DNA from 3 places in the Methylobacterium sp. 285MFTsu5.1 genome. Region 1 is predicted to be linked to each of the others. Evidence: riboswitches for the same ligand, from Rfam matches in the RefSeq annotation. Region 1 holds a riboswitch; each other region holds the start of a gene.
The links. A riboswitch is a leader RNA that binds a small molecule or an ion and turns the genes downstream of it on or off. The one in region 1 is predicted to bind cobalamin.

Region 1 (4,592 bases):
CCGCGGCGTCGCCGAGGGCCACCTTCAGGAAGGGCCGGAGCGGGTCGTAGCGGGCCGTGACGGTCCACTGGTCGCGCGCGACCTGCTCGGCCTGCGCAGCCGGAGCACCACCGGCCGCAACACGCAGCGCGTCTGCGGGTGTCAGCGGACCGAGCCGCGCGCCGGTCCGTGCCGAGACCGTCACCCGGGTGCCGTCGTGGCCGGCGATCCGGTAGACCGGCTCGTCGCCCCGCATCTCCAGGCCGAAGGCGGCCGGCACGCCGGCGAGCCCGCCGGCCCGCAGCGCCGCGTCCGGCGCGACCGCGACCTGATCCCAGGCGATCGGGGCGAGCCGCGACAGCCGCTCGGCCTCGGTGAGCGCCGGGAACGGCACGGAGAGCATCACCAGCCCGGAGCCGATCCACAGCGCGAAGAACAGCCCCGCGGCGATCCCGGCCCAGCGGTGGAACAGGAGCAGCCAGCGCCGTCCCGCCTTGCCGAGCCGGCGCGGCAGGCTCACCACGTCACCGTGTAGGCGACCTCAACCGAGCGCGGGCGCCCGAGCAGCCAGTTGGTCCCGACCCCGTTCACGGCGTTGCCCGAGATCGCGTAGACCTTGTCGAACAGGTTGTAGACCCGCACGGACAGGCGTGAATCCGCCGTCACCTGATGGTCCAGGACCGCGTTGACGAGGTTGTAGGCGGGGCGCCGCGCCGTGTTGCCGAAGTCGCTGTAGACCTGCCCGACGTTCTGCAGTCCGACCCGCGCGGTCCAGTCGCGGGTGACGTCCCAGGTCAGCCAGAGGTTGGCCACGCGCTCGGGCACGTCGATCGGCTGGTTGCCGACGTACGAGACGGTGGCGCCGTTCACCGTCTGGTCGAACCGGTCGTACTGCGCGTGGAGGAGCGCGAGGTTGCCGTCGAGCCGCCAGCCCGGCGCGAAGCGCCAGCCGAGCGCCAGCTCGAAGCCCTGCGAGGACTGGCTCCCCACCTGCGTGGACAGCGTCGGCTGGCCGGGGATCGCCGAGATCAGGTTGTCCTTGACGATCCTGTAGCCCGCGACGGTCCATTCGAGGGCGCCGTCGAAGGCCAGCCCCTTGGCGCCGATCTCGACCTGATCGCCGGTCGCGAGCTTGAAGCCGGCCAGCGACTGCGACAGCGTGATCAGGCTGTTCACCGGGTCGGTGGCGAAGCTGTACTGGGCGTAGAGCGCGCTGTCCGGCGTCGGGTTGTAGACGAGGCCGAACCGGTAGCCGAGCGCCCGATAGGTCTTCTCGAACCGCGATCCCGTCTGCAGGTCCTCGCGGTTCAGCGTCGGCACGTCGAGGCGCACGCCGGTGAGGAACGACAGCTTGTCCGACAGGATCACCCGGTCCTCGGCGAAGACCGAGGCCTGGCTCGTCTGCGTCGCGTAGGCCGGGCGCGCCCGGCCGTTCTGCGGGAACAGGCCCGGATCGTAGCCGGTGAGCGGCACGCTCGTGGTCTGGTCGAAGTAGAAGTTGTTGGTGTGGCGGAAGTCGATGTGGTTCACGTCGAAGCCGGCCACGAACTGGTTCGGCAGCCCGAACAGGCTGCCCCGGAACGTCGCGTCGAGGCGGTCTCCGACCTGCTCCTGGCTGTGGTAGATCTCCAGGTAGTCGCCCCGGTCCACGAGCCCGGTGCCGCGGTTGTAGCTGTACTGCTCGACGTCGAGCCAGTGGCGCCGGCTGGTCAGCCGGTAGGCGGTGTTGCGGATCGTGATATCGGCCGAGGGGGACCACTCGGTCTTGAGCTGGGTCCAGTTGTCGGCCCAGGTGATCTTCGCGTCGCGGACGTTGTAGTTGTTGAACCGGATGAGATCCGGGATCCGTCCCTCGACCAGCGGGGTGCCCCAGTAGCGGGCGGGCTCCTGGTAGCCGAGATCGTGGCTCAGGGTGAAGGCGAGGTCGGCGCTCGGCCGGAACAGCAGGGCGGCGGAGACCGCGAGGTTGCGGAAATCGCCCTCCGGCCGCATCCAGCCGTCGGCGCGGTTGCCGCTGACGTTGAGGCGGTACGCGAAGGTGTCGCCGTACTCAGCCTGGCCCAGCGGGCCGCCGGAATCGAGGGCGAGCCGCGCGACCCCGTCGGTGCCGATCACCGCGCGGGCGGCGTTGATCGGCACGAAGACCGGCTTCTTGGGCACCACGTTGATGACGCCGCCGATGGCGCCGTCGCCGTAGAGCACCGAGGACGGCCCGCGCAGCACCTCGATCCGCTCGACGTTCCACGTGTCGAACGGGAAGGTCACGGTGTTGGCGCCGACGTAGAAGCGCGTGCCGTCGTAGAGCTGCTGGATCGAGTTCGGTCCGGCGAAGCCGCGGGACGTGAACGCGCCGTTGCCGTTGCCGGGCGCCGCGATGGTGGTGATGCCGGTCGCGTCCTGGGTCACGGCCTCGGCGATCGTGTCCTGGCCGCGCAGCCGCGCGGTCTCGCCCGACACGATGTCGAGGCTGGCGGGCGTCTCCAGCGGCGTCAGGCCGAGGCGGCTCGCGGTCCGGTCGGGCGTGCGCAGGTTGAGCCCGTTCGGCGGGAGGCGGCCCGGGTCGCCGCCCGCGCCCGCGACCGACAGCTCATCCAGCGTGACCGCCTCCTGTGCGGCGGCCGGACTGGCGAGGAGCGCGAGGAGAACGCCGCAGAGGGGGGCCCGCCCGCCGAGGCAGGAGCGATGGGTCGATGGAGACATGGGGAAAGTGGTCCGTGCACGGCGCGCGCCGGCCCCCGCGTCCTACAGGCATTGTAATAACATTACAATGCGCCCGCTGTCCGGTAGCCTCTGCCCGTGCGGGCGCGCGACGGCGAGCTGCGACAGGGCTCAAGGGAGTCGGGACAGCGGAAACGGGCATGGGGAACGGCGTCGCGGGCGCGCTTGCTGTGGCACGTCACCGCGAACGAGGCCTCGGCGGCCGCCTCCCCTCGGGACTGGCGGCGCCTCGACACCCGCCAGGACACCCCGCCCGGCGCGTTTCGCGTGTGACCACGGCTGACGGCAGGTCTCCTGGCTCGCGGGTCGCCGCCCTCGCACCGTCTTCCCGGGGTGACCCAGTGACGTGGTGGTGAAGGGCTCGCCACTTACAGTTGCGGGGGCAGCCGCGGCTTCGGGGCGAACCCCTCACCGCGTTCCCTTTTGATCCCCGAGGGGAACCGTCGAACACAGCTTGGCCGTAGCGGGGGCGGGCGTCAACCGTGTGTCCGGTTGTTGCCGTGGATCGGCGCGCTGTGCGCCGGTCCGTTGCGGCCTCGCCGACGACGGGCTAGCCCCTGCGGGATGACGGTCTGGCGGCCCCCTGCGGAGATTCGCGTGAAGGCACTGGGTCTTCCCCGGCGCGGCAACAGCCTGCTCGTGGCCGAGGTCCGCGCGGATGACGGGCGGCTGAAAGGCGTCCGGCCGCTCGGCGGCAGCGTCGCGTTCGGCGAGCGGGTCGAGGACGCCCTGATCCGGGAGTTCCGGGAGGAGCTCGGCGTCACCGTCTCGGTGCTCGGCGGCCCCCGCGTCGTGGAGAACATCTTCACGCACGAGGGGCAGGTCGGGCACGAGGTGCTGTTCCTGTTCCCCGTCGCCCTGCCGCCGGGGCGGTTCGACGGGCAGGAGCGCTTCGTCTTCCACGAGGATTCCGGCACCGCCTGCGTGGCGCGGTGGTGCGATCTGGACGGGCTCGACGTGCCGGGCGGTCCCGACCTCTTCCCCGCCGGCCTGAAGGACCGCCTCCGCGACGCGTGGCGCGCGGAGCCCTGACGGACCGGGTCGGCCCACCGCCTTTGCCGCTCGGCGCGGGCGATGCTACAGCCGGGCAATCCCATCGGTCCGGACGTCCGCGACGCCGCGGCCCATGCGCCCGGACGCTCCGTCCGACGCGGAGACGGGTGCCGGCGGAAGCATGACGATACGACCTCCCAGAAGCGGCGGGCCGACGGGGCGCAAGCCTCAGGCCGGCAAGTCCAGCGCCAGCAAGTTCAGGGGCGGCAAGGCCCAGGCCGACGGCCGCGCCCGCACGGGCCCGCGCACCAGCGCCCGCGACGCCGCCGAGCGCGCGGCCCGCAACCGCGGCGAGGATGCCGGCACCCGCGATCCCTGGGGCGCGCAGGCCGCTGCGGCCCCGGCGCCGGCCCGGCCGCCGAAGCCGCGCCGCGACGCCGCCGCACCGCGCGACGCCGCGGCGGGCAAGCCCGGCGGCCGGCCGCCGGCCAAGCGCTCGGCGGCCCCCTCCCCGGCCCTCGCCTCTGCCCCCGCGCCCGGTCCGACCCGGCGCGAGCAGCGCGCCGCCGCCTCCGCGACCCTCGCTTCCGGCGTGCAGACCCTGACCGTCGAGCCGGACGAGGCCGGGATGCGGATCGACCGCTTCCTCACCGCCCGCTTCCCGCTCCTGCCCTTCACCCGCGTGCAGACCATCGTCCGCAAGGGCGAGTTGCGGGTCGACGGCAAGCGCGCCAAGCCGAACGACCGGCTGGAGCCGGGCATGAGCGTGCGCGTGCCGCCGCTGCGCCTCGACCAGCCCACCGAGCGGCCGCGCAGCGCCGCCCGCGAGCAGGACGACGCCGCCTTCATCCGGTCGCTGATCCTCTACGAGGATGCCGACATGATGATCCTCAACAAGCCCT
Region 2 (4,592 bases), on a different contig from region 1:
ACCTCGATCTGGCGCAGCTTCAGCACGACCTGCTCCCCGCTCGTCTTCTGACCTCGCCGCATGTCCGACGCCTTCGGTCCTGGCTGATCCTCTCAATCAGCCCGGTCCAAAGCCAGCCGGTCAGGTCACGAGACACCACCCATACTCGATGTGAGAAGATACTGGCCGACGCGCTCGGCGAGCATCTCGCGCTCGCCTATCAGCGTACCATCGGCAGTCGCGAGCCAAAACTCGCCGAGGTCGGCCTCTGACCAACTTGGCTACGCCGGCCCGGCCGATCGCGCGGAGCAGTACTCGGCGTTCTTCTGGGGCAAGATCGAGCCGGTCATCGGGATGCGACTCGCCCTCTCACGCTGACTGTCGGTGGGCGGATCTGAACTCCCAATCACTATAGTCATGTGTCCGGCAGCGAGCATGACCGCTGCCGCATGGGTCCTCGCCCCGGCTGCGCTATCAGAATGACTCTCGAAGAAATCGGCCTTGGTGATGATAGCGAGCAACGGGTTCGCCCTCGCGCGCGGGCACATCGTCCATCTACATCCGGTACAAGCCGTTTCGAAATGTAGGGCGCAACGTGGGCCGGCTACTGCAACCCCGTCAGAAGACTCAGTTAAATCAACGATTAAATTCAAGTACGTGGCGGAGAGGGGGGGATTCCGCCGTATGATCCAGAATTCCGTTCTGCGGCAATGACTTAGGCGATCCGCCTCGTCAACGTGTGTACCACCACAATGGCCTGCGGGATGCGTCTCGGCAAGCGCTGGAAGCCCGCCTCAACGCAAGCTTCTGGGGACGGCTGAAACGGTGGAGCGCTTATCGGCGGATGGATCCTGGCGGTCCCCGGACCGATCATCGGCTCGCGTTGACTCACGGGTTCGTGAGGCTGTAGCTGGGCCGTGACGGTTCCCCTTCGGGGGATCAAAAGGGAACGCGGTGAGGGTGACAGCCCGATGCCGTGGCTGCCCCCGCAACTGTAAGCGGCGAGCCCTTCACCACCATGTCACTGGGTCACCCCGGGAAGACGGTGCGAGGGCGATGACCCGCGAGCCAGGAGACCTGCCGTCAGCCGTGGTCACACGCGAAACGCGTCGGGCGGGGTGTCCTGACGGGTGTCGAAGCGCTGCCTCGTGAGGCGGTGGCCCAGGCCTCGTTCGCGGTGACGTGCCACTGCCGTCCCGAGGTCCCAGGCCCGTGTCCCGTCCCGCTCCGCAATGGCGGCTTCGCGCATCCGTCGCATCGCTCGCGCTCGTCTCCCTTGGGTTGGCCCCAGCGACCGCCCAGGGCCTACGAGCTGACACCGCTCCGGCCTCGGTCGTACTCGACCCACTCTCGGTCGAGGGCAGCTACACCGCCGCCCCCACGTACCAGGTCAAAGATCTCTACAGCGGCACCAAGACGGTGACGCCGCGGCTCTCGCTGCCCCAGCAGGTTGACGTCGTGCCCCAGGAGGTCCTGCGGGACACCGCCGCCACCCGGGTCGAACGAGCGCTCGACTACGTCCCGGGCGTCAACAAGCAGAATAATTTCGGCGCCCAGAACCTCGCGCTCTACTCGGTGCGCGGCTTCGCTACCCAAGACATCTTCTTCAACGGCTTCAACATCGCCCGCGGCTACAACGGCGCGCCGGACACACAGAACGTGCAGTCCATCGAGGTGCTCAAAGGTCCGAGCGGGGCACTCTATGGACGCAGCGACCCGGGCGGCACCGTCAACATTCTGACCAAGCAGCCCGTGGCGCTGCCCTTCGTCGAGATGGGTACCCTGTTCGGGAGCTTCGGCACGGCGCGCACCACCGTCGACGCCGGCGGACCGCTGAACGAGGAGGGCACCGTCCTCTACCGGTTCAACGGCGCGCTCGCCCGGCAGGACAGCTTTCGCGATTTCGTCGACGGCGACCGTGTCCTGGTCGCGCCCGTGGTGAGTTGGCTGATTAGCCCAGACACCAAGCTCACCGTCGAGGCGCAGTACCTTCGCAACCGTCAGACCTTCGACCGCGGGACGGTCGCGGTGAACAACCGCCTGGGCCTCGTCCCGCGCTCGCGATTCTTTGGTGAGCCGGGCGACGACTCGGTGTCAGCAGCCGGGATCCTGCAGATCCGCCTGGATCACGCCTTCAATGCCGACTGGCAGCTCAGGGTTGCCGGCCACTTCAACACCGGCAGCCTGACCGGCCTGCAGACCGGCGCGACCGGCCTCCTCGACGACGGCCGCACCCTGCTGCGCGAGTTCCGCCGGCACGACTTCACCTGGGGCGTCGCCATCGGGCAGGCCGAGCTCGTCGGGCACTTCGATACCGGGCCGTTCGCGCACACAGTGCTGCTCGGCCTTGAGCACGAGCGCTACAACAGCACCGAGAACCTGCTGCGCTCGACGCCGCGGCTCGACCCGTTCGCCATCGACCTGTTCAACCCGGTCTACGGCCAGCCCAAGCCGCCCTTCACGCGGCGCTACAGCGCGAGCGAGAACGTCGGGAACACCGCCATCTACGTCCAGGATCAGATTGCGCTCAGCCCGGAATGGAAATTGCTCCTCGGCAACCGGACCGACTTCTACAACCAGACCTTCCGCGACAAAGTCGGCAACGAGCGCACGGAGCAGGACCGGACCGGCTTCTCGCCCCGCGCGGGTCTCGTCTACCAGCCGCTCTCCTTCCTCTCGTTCTACGGCAACGTGGCGGCCTCGTTCCGGCCCAATACCGGCTTCGACATCGCGACCCGACCCTTCGCCCCGGAGACCGGCTTCGGCTACGAGGCGGGCGTCAAGCTCGACCTCTTCACCGGCCTGAGCGTGACCGGCGCGGCCTTCCACATCGAGAAGGAGAACGTCCTCACGACCGACCCGCGGGACTTCTTCTTCCAGATCGCCGCCGGCGCGGTGCGCAGCCAGGGCTTCGACCTCAGCTTCGTCGGACAGGTGACGCCGGAGTTTCGGTTGATCGGGGGCTACGCCTTCATCGACGCCGCGGTGACCCGCGACGAGGTCCTGCGGGTCGGCTCGCCGCTACTCAACATCCCGCGCCACTCGGGCAGCCTGCTCGGCGTCTACGAGGTCCAGGCCGGTGACTGGAAGGGTTTCGGGCTCGGCGGAGGCGTCCGGGCCGTCGGCTCGCGTCTCGGGGACAGCGGCAACGAGCGGTTTCGGCTCCCCGGCTACGTGCTGACCGATGCCCTGGCCTACTACCGCTACGAGAACCTGCGCTTCGGGCTGAACGTCGATAACATCTTCGACGAGACCTACTACGAGCGCTCCTACAACGCCTTCTGGGTCGGCGTCGGCGAGCCTCGCCGGGTGACCATCAGCATGACGGCGCGGTTCTGATGGGCGTCCATCCGGGCACGCTGGACGCGGCGACCGAGGAATCGGCCAGGACCGGACGCATCGCCTCCATCGACGCCCTGCGCGGGCTGGTGATGGTGCTGATGCTTCTCGACCACCTGCGGGAAACCTGGTTCCTGCACGTGCCGGTCGCCGACCCGATGGATGCCAGGACCGCCCTGCCGGCCCTGTATCTCGCACGCCTCGCGGTCAGCCTGTGCGCGCCCATCTTCATCGTGCTGACGGGGGTGGCCGCGTACCTGTTCGGCACCCGGCACACGCTGGCGGAGACGCGCGCTTACCTCGTGAGGCGCGGGCTCGTCCTGATGGCGCTGGAGGTGTTCTACCTCTCGGAGCTGTACTGGGGGGTGGCCAGCCCGACGCTTTGGCTTCAGGTGATCTGGTGCATCGGCGTGTGCATGATCGTCCTGGCGGCGCTGGTCGGCCTGCCGCGCTCGTTTCTCATCGCGGTCGGGATGCTGCTCGTTTGCGGGCACAACCTCCTCGACCCGATCCACCTCCGGCCCGATGATCCCTTCTTCACCGTCTGGGCCATGCTGCACCAGCGCGACGTCATCGCGCTCCCGTTCGGTCTGGTGGCCAAGACGACCTACCCGGTGCTTCCCTGGATCGGGGTCATCGCGCTCGGCTATGCCATCGGTCCGTGGTTCCTGCCGGGCGTCGCCACAGGCACGCGCGAGCGCCGTTTGGCTGTCGTCGGCATCACGATGCTGGTCGCCTTCGCGCTGCTGCGCCTGGCGAACGACTATGGGGACAAGCCCTGGTTCGTTGTCGACGACAGCGTCCTGCGGACCGCGATGAGCGTCTTCGCGCTGACGAAGTATCCGCCCTCGCTGCTGTTCCTGCTTCTGACGCTCGGGCTCGGGGCGCTATTGCTCGTCGCGCTGGAGCGGATGGGCGACCGCCCGGTCGTCGCCGCGCTGGCGGTTTTCGGCGGTGCTCCGCTCTTCTTCTACCTGCTCCATCTGACCGTTCTCCGGTTGCTCTACCACGGCGCGTTCGCGATCTGGGGCGCGACCCAGGGCACCGTGTTTGGCGTCGGCAATTACGCGTGGGTCCTGGTGTGGTACGCGGCGCTGATCCCGCCCCTATACTTCCCGACCGCCTGGTTCTCGCGCCTCAAGGCGTCGCGACGCGACATTGCCTGGCTCAAGTACCTCTAGGGTCGAACCCATCGGCTTCGGTATACGACGGTCTGCTTGCGACCCAACACGGACATTGAACCGAGCGGGCCGATATATCGGAAGCAACCTTAT
Region 3 (4,592 bases), on a different contig from region 1:
CCGTCGGCGCCCAGGCGAATCGCCAGGCGCCGCAGCATCCGCCGCAAATTGTCGGGGCCGCCAGCCCGGAAATAGGCGTCGAGCTGCCCGGCGAGGTCGGGATCGGTGGAGAAGGCGGCGAGGCGCGGGTCCGGCCGGTCGTCGCCCGGCAGGACCGCGAGGACGACGCCGTGCGCCCGCGCGGCCTCGGCGCAGCGCTCGATCCCGTAGCGCCAGTAATCGAGGCCGCCCAGGCAGCGAATCACCACGACCTTGGCGCGCGCCACGACGCGCTCGACGTAGAGGTCAACCGAGAGCGGGTGCCGCAGCCTGGCGAGCTTCGCGAGCCGCAGGCTCGGCAGGCCGGGCTCCGCGGCGTGGGCCTGCCCGACCGACGCGAGGTCGCTGTCGGTGAAGGACAGCACCACGAGGTCGCCGGGCTCCTGCCCGAGATCCACGGCCGCCTCGCCCTCGTCGAGGGAGACGGAATCGATGCGCACGAGGTGCACCGCGGCGACCCCTAGAGCGAGTCCGGGCGGGCGTGCGCGACCGGCCTCATCCCGCGAGGGCCGCCGCGACGGCGTCCTTGTCGAAGCCCTTGAGGCCGATCACCACCAGCGTCCCGTCGCGGGCTTCCCCGGCCCGCCAGGGGCGGTCGAAATGATGGGTCACGCGTCGGCCGACACCCTGCACCACGAGGCGCATCGGCTTGCCCGCGACCTCGGCGAAGCCCTTGATGCGCAGGACGCCGGCGGCCTCGGCCGCCGCCTCGACCCGGGCCGCGAGATCCCCCGCGGTCACCGCCGGGCGCACCGGAAGCGCGACGGTCTCGAAATCGTCGTGGTCGTGGTCCTCGCCCTCGCCGTGATGCGAGGGGCGGGCGTCGAGGTCGTCCTCGGCGGCCGCGCCGAGACCGAGCAGCACCCGCGGGTCGATGGCGCCGTTCTCGGTCTCGACCACCTTCACGGCGCGGGGCAGGTGCCCCTCGACCTCGGCGCGGACCCGCGCCCGCGTCGCGGCGTCGATCAGGTCGGCCTTGTTGACGACCACGAGGTCGGCGCAGAGGAGCTGGTCCTCGAACACCTCCTCCAGGGGGTTGTCGTGGTCGACCGACTGGTCGGCGGCGCGCTGGGCCGCGAGGGCCTCCGGATCCTCCGCGAAGGCGCCCGAGGCCACCGCCGGGCCGTCGACCACCGCGACCACTCCGTCGACGGTCACCCGCGAGCGGATCGCCGGCCACTGGAACGCCTGGACCAGCGGCTTCGGCAGGGCGAGGCCGGAGGTCTCGATCAGGATGTGCTCCGGCGGCTCGGCGCGGCCGAGAAGGGTCTCCAGCGCCGGCACGAAATCGTCCGCGACCGTGCAGCAGATGCAGCCGTTCGGCAGCTCGACGATGGCGTCCTCGGTGCAGCCCTCGACGCCGCAGGCGGCCAGGAAGGACTTGTCGAAGCCGATATCACCGAACTCGTTCACCAGGATCGCGAGGCGGCGCCCCTTGGCGTTCTCGACCACGTGGCGGACGAGGGTCGTCTTGCCGGCCCCGAGGAATCCGGTGACGATGGTGCAGGGGATCTTGTTCACGAGGGTCATTCCGCGGGCTCCAGGGTGCCGGCGGGGACCGGGCGGGGTTCTGGGAAAGGGGGAATGCGGGCGATCACGCCCTTGCGGAACGCCTCCGGACGCTCGCGCCAGGGCACGATGCCGTCCGGGGTCGCCGCGTAGGCCGCGAGCCCGCCGAGGATGATCTCGGCCGAGGCGGCCGGATCCATGTCGCCGTAGACGTAGGTCCAGCGGTCGGCCGCGGCGACCGCCACGGTGCAGGGCCGCTTGCAGACCGAAAGGCACTCCACCGCCTCGACCCGCAGGTCCGGCGTGGCGCCGCTCCGCGCTCGAAGCGCCTCCAGCAGGCGGGCCCCGGCGCGGGGCCCGTCGGGGTCGTCGTCCGGCCGGCGGCAGGTGGTGCAGACGTAGAGAACGGTCTCAGGCACGGGCCGCTCCCCGATCCGCGCCGCGGGCGAAGGCCTGCCACGCCCAGCCGAGCCCCAGCCCGATCAGGATCCAGAACACGAAGCTGATGGCGAGCGACCGCGCGGCGAATTGCGCGGCGAGCGCGGCCGGAAGTTCGGACGCGGCCTCGGGCGCCTGCGGGGCACCGACGACGTGCGGCGCGATGATCAGGACGAGCCCCCCGAGGATCGTGATCAGCGCGCGGCGTATCGTGATCAGGTAGAGCCCCATCCCGGTCGCCGCGGCGGTCATCACCCACCACGCCTGCCGCGTCGCGAGCGGGGCCGCCGCGCTGCCGGGCAGTTCCGGCGGCAGGCCGAGACCCGGCGCGAGCGCGACGCTGGCGAAGGCGGCCACCGCGAAGGCGAGGCCGACCTGCGGCGTGGGTTCGCGGCTGCAGGCGAGCATCACCGCGCCGAGCAGCAGCGCGTAGCCGACGCCGCCCACGAGGGTCGCGAGCCCGGTGAAGGCCATCCGCGGCAGGCCGGGCGCGGGCTGCCATTCCGGCGCGGCGTCGGGCGCGGCGTGGTCGTGCCCGGCATGGGCGAGCACGATCGGGAACGCCTTGATCGGGAGCGCCTTGGCAGCCCGGTTCGGCGCCTCCTGCTGCTCGTAGCGCTCGGCCGCGACGATCAGCGGCGAGGTCAGCGTGAGTTCGAGGCCCGTCACGATGGCAGCCGCGAAGAAGCCGGCGGCGAGGGCCGCCGACAGGAGCCGGATGATCATCCCTGGTCCGGGGACGTCAGTGGCAGGGGAAGTTCTGGGTGTGCCGGAAATCGTGCGCCGCGTTGTGGAGCGCGATCGCCGGCGAGAAGCCCGCCATGAACAGCAGGCCGAGGCCCAGCACGGCCGCGAGTGCGACGGCGATCGGGCGCTCCGACGCGCGGGTGCCGGCGGCGATGGGGGCGAGGGTTTGCGTCGTCATCAGAAGCGTCTCCAGCCGCCCCACCGGCGGCATTGCGGGATCCTGTCGCGACGGCAGGTCTCCTGGCTCGCGGCTCGGCGCGCCCACCGCCTTCCCGGATCGCTCCGGTGGCGCTTGGCGGGCGCTCGCCGCTCACAGTTGCGGGGGCAGCCGCGGAATCGGGGCTTCAAACCCCTCACCGCATTCCCTTTTCACCCCGTCTCCGGGGCACCGTCGCCCGGCCGTTGTAGACGCATGACCGCCGGGACACAACGGAGCGGCGCCGGATCGCGGCCGTTTCCCGCGCCCGCCCCGCGATCGGGGCGGGCTTGACGGCCGCGCCCCGGAGCGGGCACCGCCGCACCCGATACCCGCCCGGCCCCGGCGCGGGCGCTGAACTCCCGGAGACCCGATGGCCCCGACAGACGATCCGACCCCGGTTCTCGTCGATCTCGCGGCAGGCCGTGAGCCGCGGATCGTCTCCGATGTGGGCACGGGAACGACGTGGCTCGAGGTCGACCTCGGCGGCCGCTTCCCGATCCATTCCGTCGCCCTGCGGCCGGGGGAGGGGGCGGTTCCCGCGGAGCCCGGCGACGTCGCGGTGGCGGTCTCGCAGGACGGCGTGACGTGGGCCGAGCCGGACCTCGCCGTCTGGACCGCGACCCCGGACGCCCTCGTCGCCGCGATCGTCCCCGACGAGCGGGCCTGGGCGCGCGCGGTCCGGATCGCCGCGCCCGAACCGGCCCGGATCGCCGGCATCGGCATCCGCGCCGACGAGGCCGCGGTCGACCTGATCGCGCTGCGGGCGATGCTCGGCCTCGACGTGACGCTCCTGAACGAGAAGCCCGGCGCCAACGTCTACGTCACCTACGCGCTCCAGTCGGCGCCCGACCGCGCCAGCCATGCCCTGGTCGGCCTGTCGCTGTTCGAGAACGGCGCCTTCGGCAACTGCCTCGTCCAGTACATCATCGCGGTGACCATCGCGAAGTCGCTCAACCTGAAATACATCAAGGTGCCCAAGGTCGACCGCAGCAAGGTGATCTTCCTGACCGAGCGGCTGACCTGCGACGGCATCACCTTCATCCCGCCGGACGAGCCGCTGCCGGCGGACGGCTACTTTTTGTCGGGCCTGTATTTCGACCCGACGCAGTTCGAGCGCGTGACCGCGCTGCGGGGACCGGCGGATTCGCGCGCGATCGTGCAGAGCGTGATCCGGCCGCTGTTCAACGGTCTGCCGAAGAACTTCCCGGTGAAGCCCGACGACCAGCTCCTGATCCACATCCGGTCGGGCGACATCTTCAGCACCTGGGTCGATCCGCACTACCCGCAGCCGCCCTTCGCGTTCTACCGGATGGTCATCGACCGGCTCCTGGCCGAGGGCCGGATCCGCTCGGTCAAGCTCGTCTTCGAGAACAGGCTGAACCCGGTCATCGCCGAGGTGGAGGCGTACGCGGAGCGGCGCGGATTGCCGGTGGAGATCCAGAGCGAGTCGCTGATCTCCGACGTCGCGGCGCTGGTGAACGGCCGCTACCTCGTCTTCGGGCTGGGGACGTTCGGGCCGGGGATCTGCCACCTCTCGGACCACGTCGAGCAGGTCTTCTACTTCGCGTCGAACTGGCCGCAGGGCTTCCAGTCGATCCCCACAATCGGGAAGGTGGTCGAGGTCCGCGATCTCGAGGGCCGCTACATGAAGGTCGGCGAG

Region 2: it holds a riboswitch for cobalamin, as region 1 does, so the genes downstream of both, H288_RS0102950 (TonB-dependent siderophore receptor) here and H288_RS0116390 (TonB-dependent siderophore receptor) in region 1, are expected to answer to the same signal.
Region 3: it holds a riboswitch for cobalamin, as region 1 does, so the genes downstream of both, H288_RS0121435 (CbtB domain-containing protein) here and H288_RS0116390 (TonB-dependent siderophore receptor) in region 1, are expected to answer to the same signal.

What each region holds. Positions count from the first base shown of each region.
Region 1 is NZ_KB911279.1:94,585-99,176, reverse strand. Features, by position in the region: gene H288_RS0116395 (peptidase) at 1-499, opposite strand, end outside; gene H288_RS0116390 (TonB-dependent siderophore receptor) at 496-2,679, opposite strand; cobalamin riboswitch at 2,964-3,157, opposite strand; gene H288_RS0116385 (NUDIX domain-containing protein) at 3,262-3,729, shown strand; gene H288_RS0116380 (RluA family pseudouridine synthase) at 3,872-4,592, shown strand, end outside.
Region 2 is NZ_KB911270.1:592,187-596,778, forward strand. Features, by position in the region: partial or broken gene H288_RS32055 (IS3 family transposase) at 1-62, opposite strand, end outside; cobalamin riboswitch at 884-1,079, shown strand; gene H288_RS0102950 (TonB-dependent siderophore receptor) at 1,261-3,318, shown strand; gene H288_RS0102955 (heparan-alpha-glucosaminide N-acetyltransferase domain-containing protein) at 3,318-4,499, shown strand.
Region 3 is NZ_KB911285.1:100,526-105,117, reverse strand. Features, by position in the region: gene cobN (cobaltochelatase subunit CobN) at 1-488, opposite strand, end outside; gene cobW (cobalamin biosynthesis protein CobW) at 535-1,569, opposite strand; gene H288_RS0121445 (DUF1636 domain-containing protein) at 1,566-1,967, opposite strand; gene H288_RS0121440 (CbtA family protein) at 1,960-2,712, opposite strand; gene H288_RS0121435 (CbtB domain-containing protein) at 2,729-2,911, opposite strand; cobalamin riboswitch at 2,946-3,141, opposite strand; gene H288_RS0121430 (discoidin domain-containing protein) at 3,303-4,592, shown strand, end outside.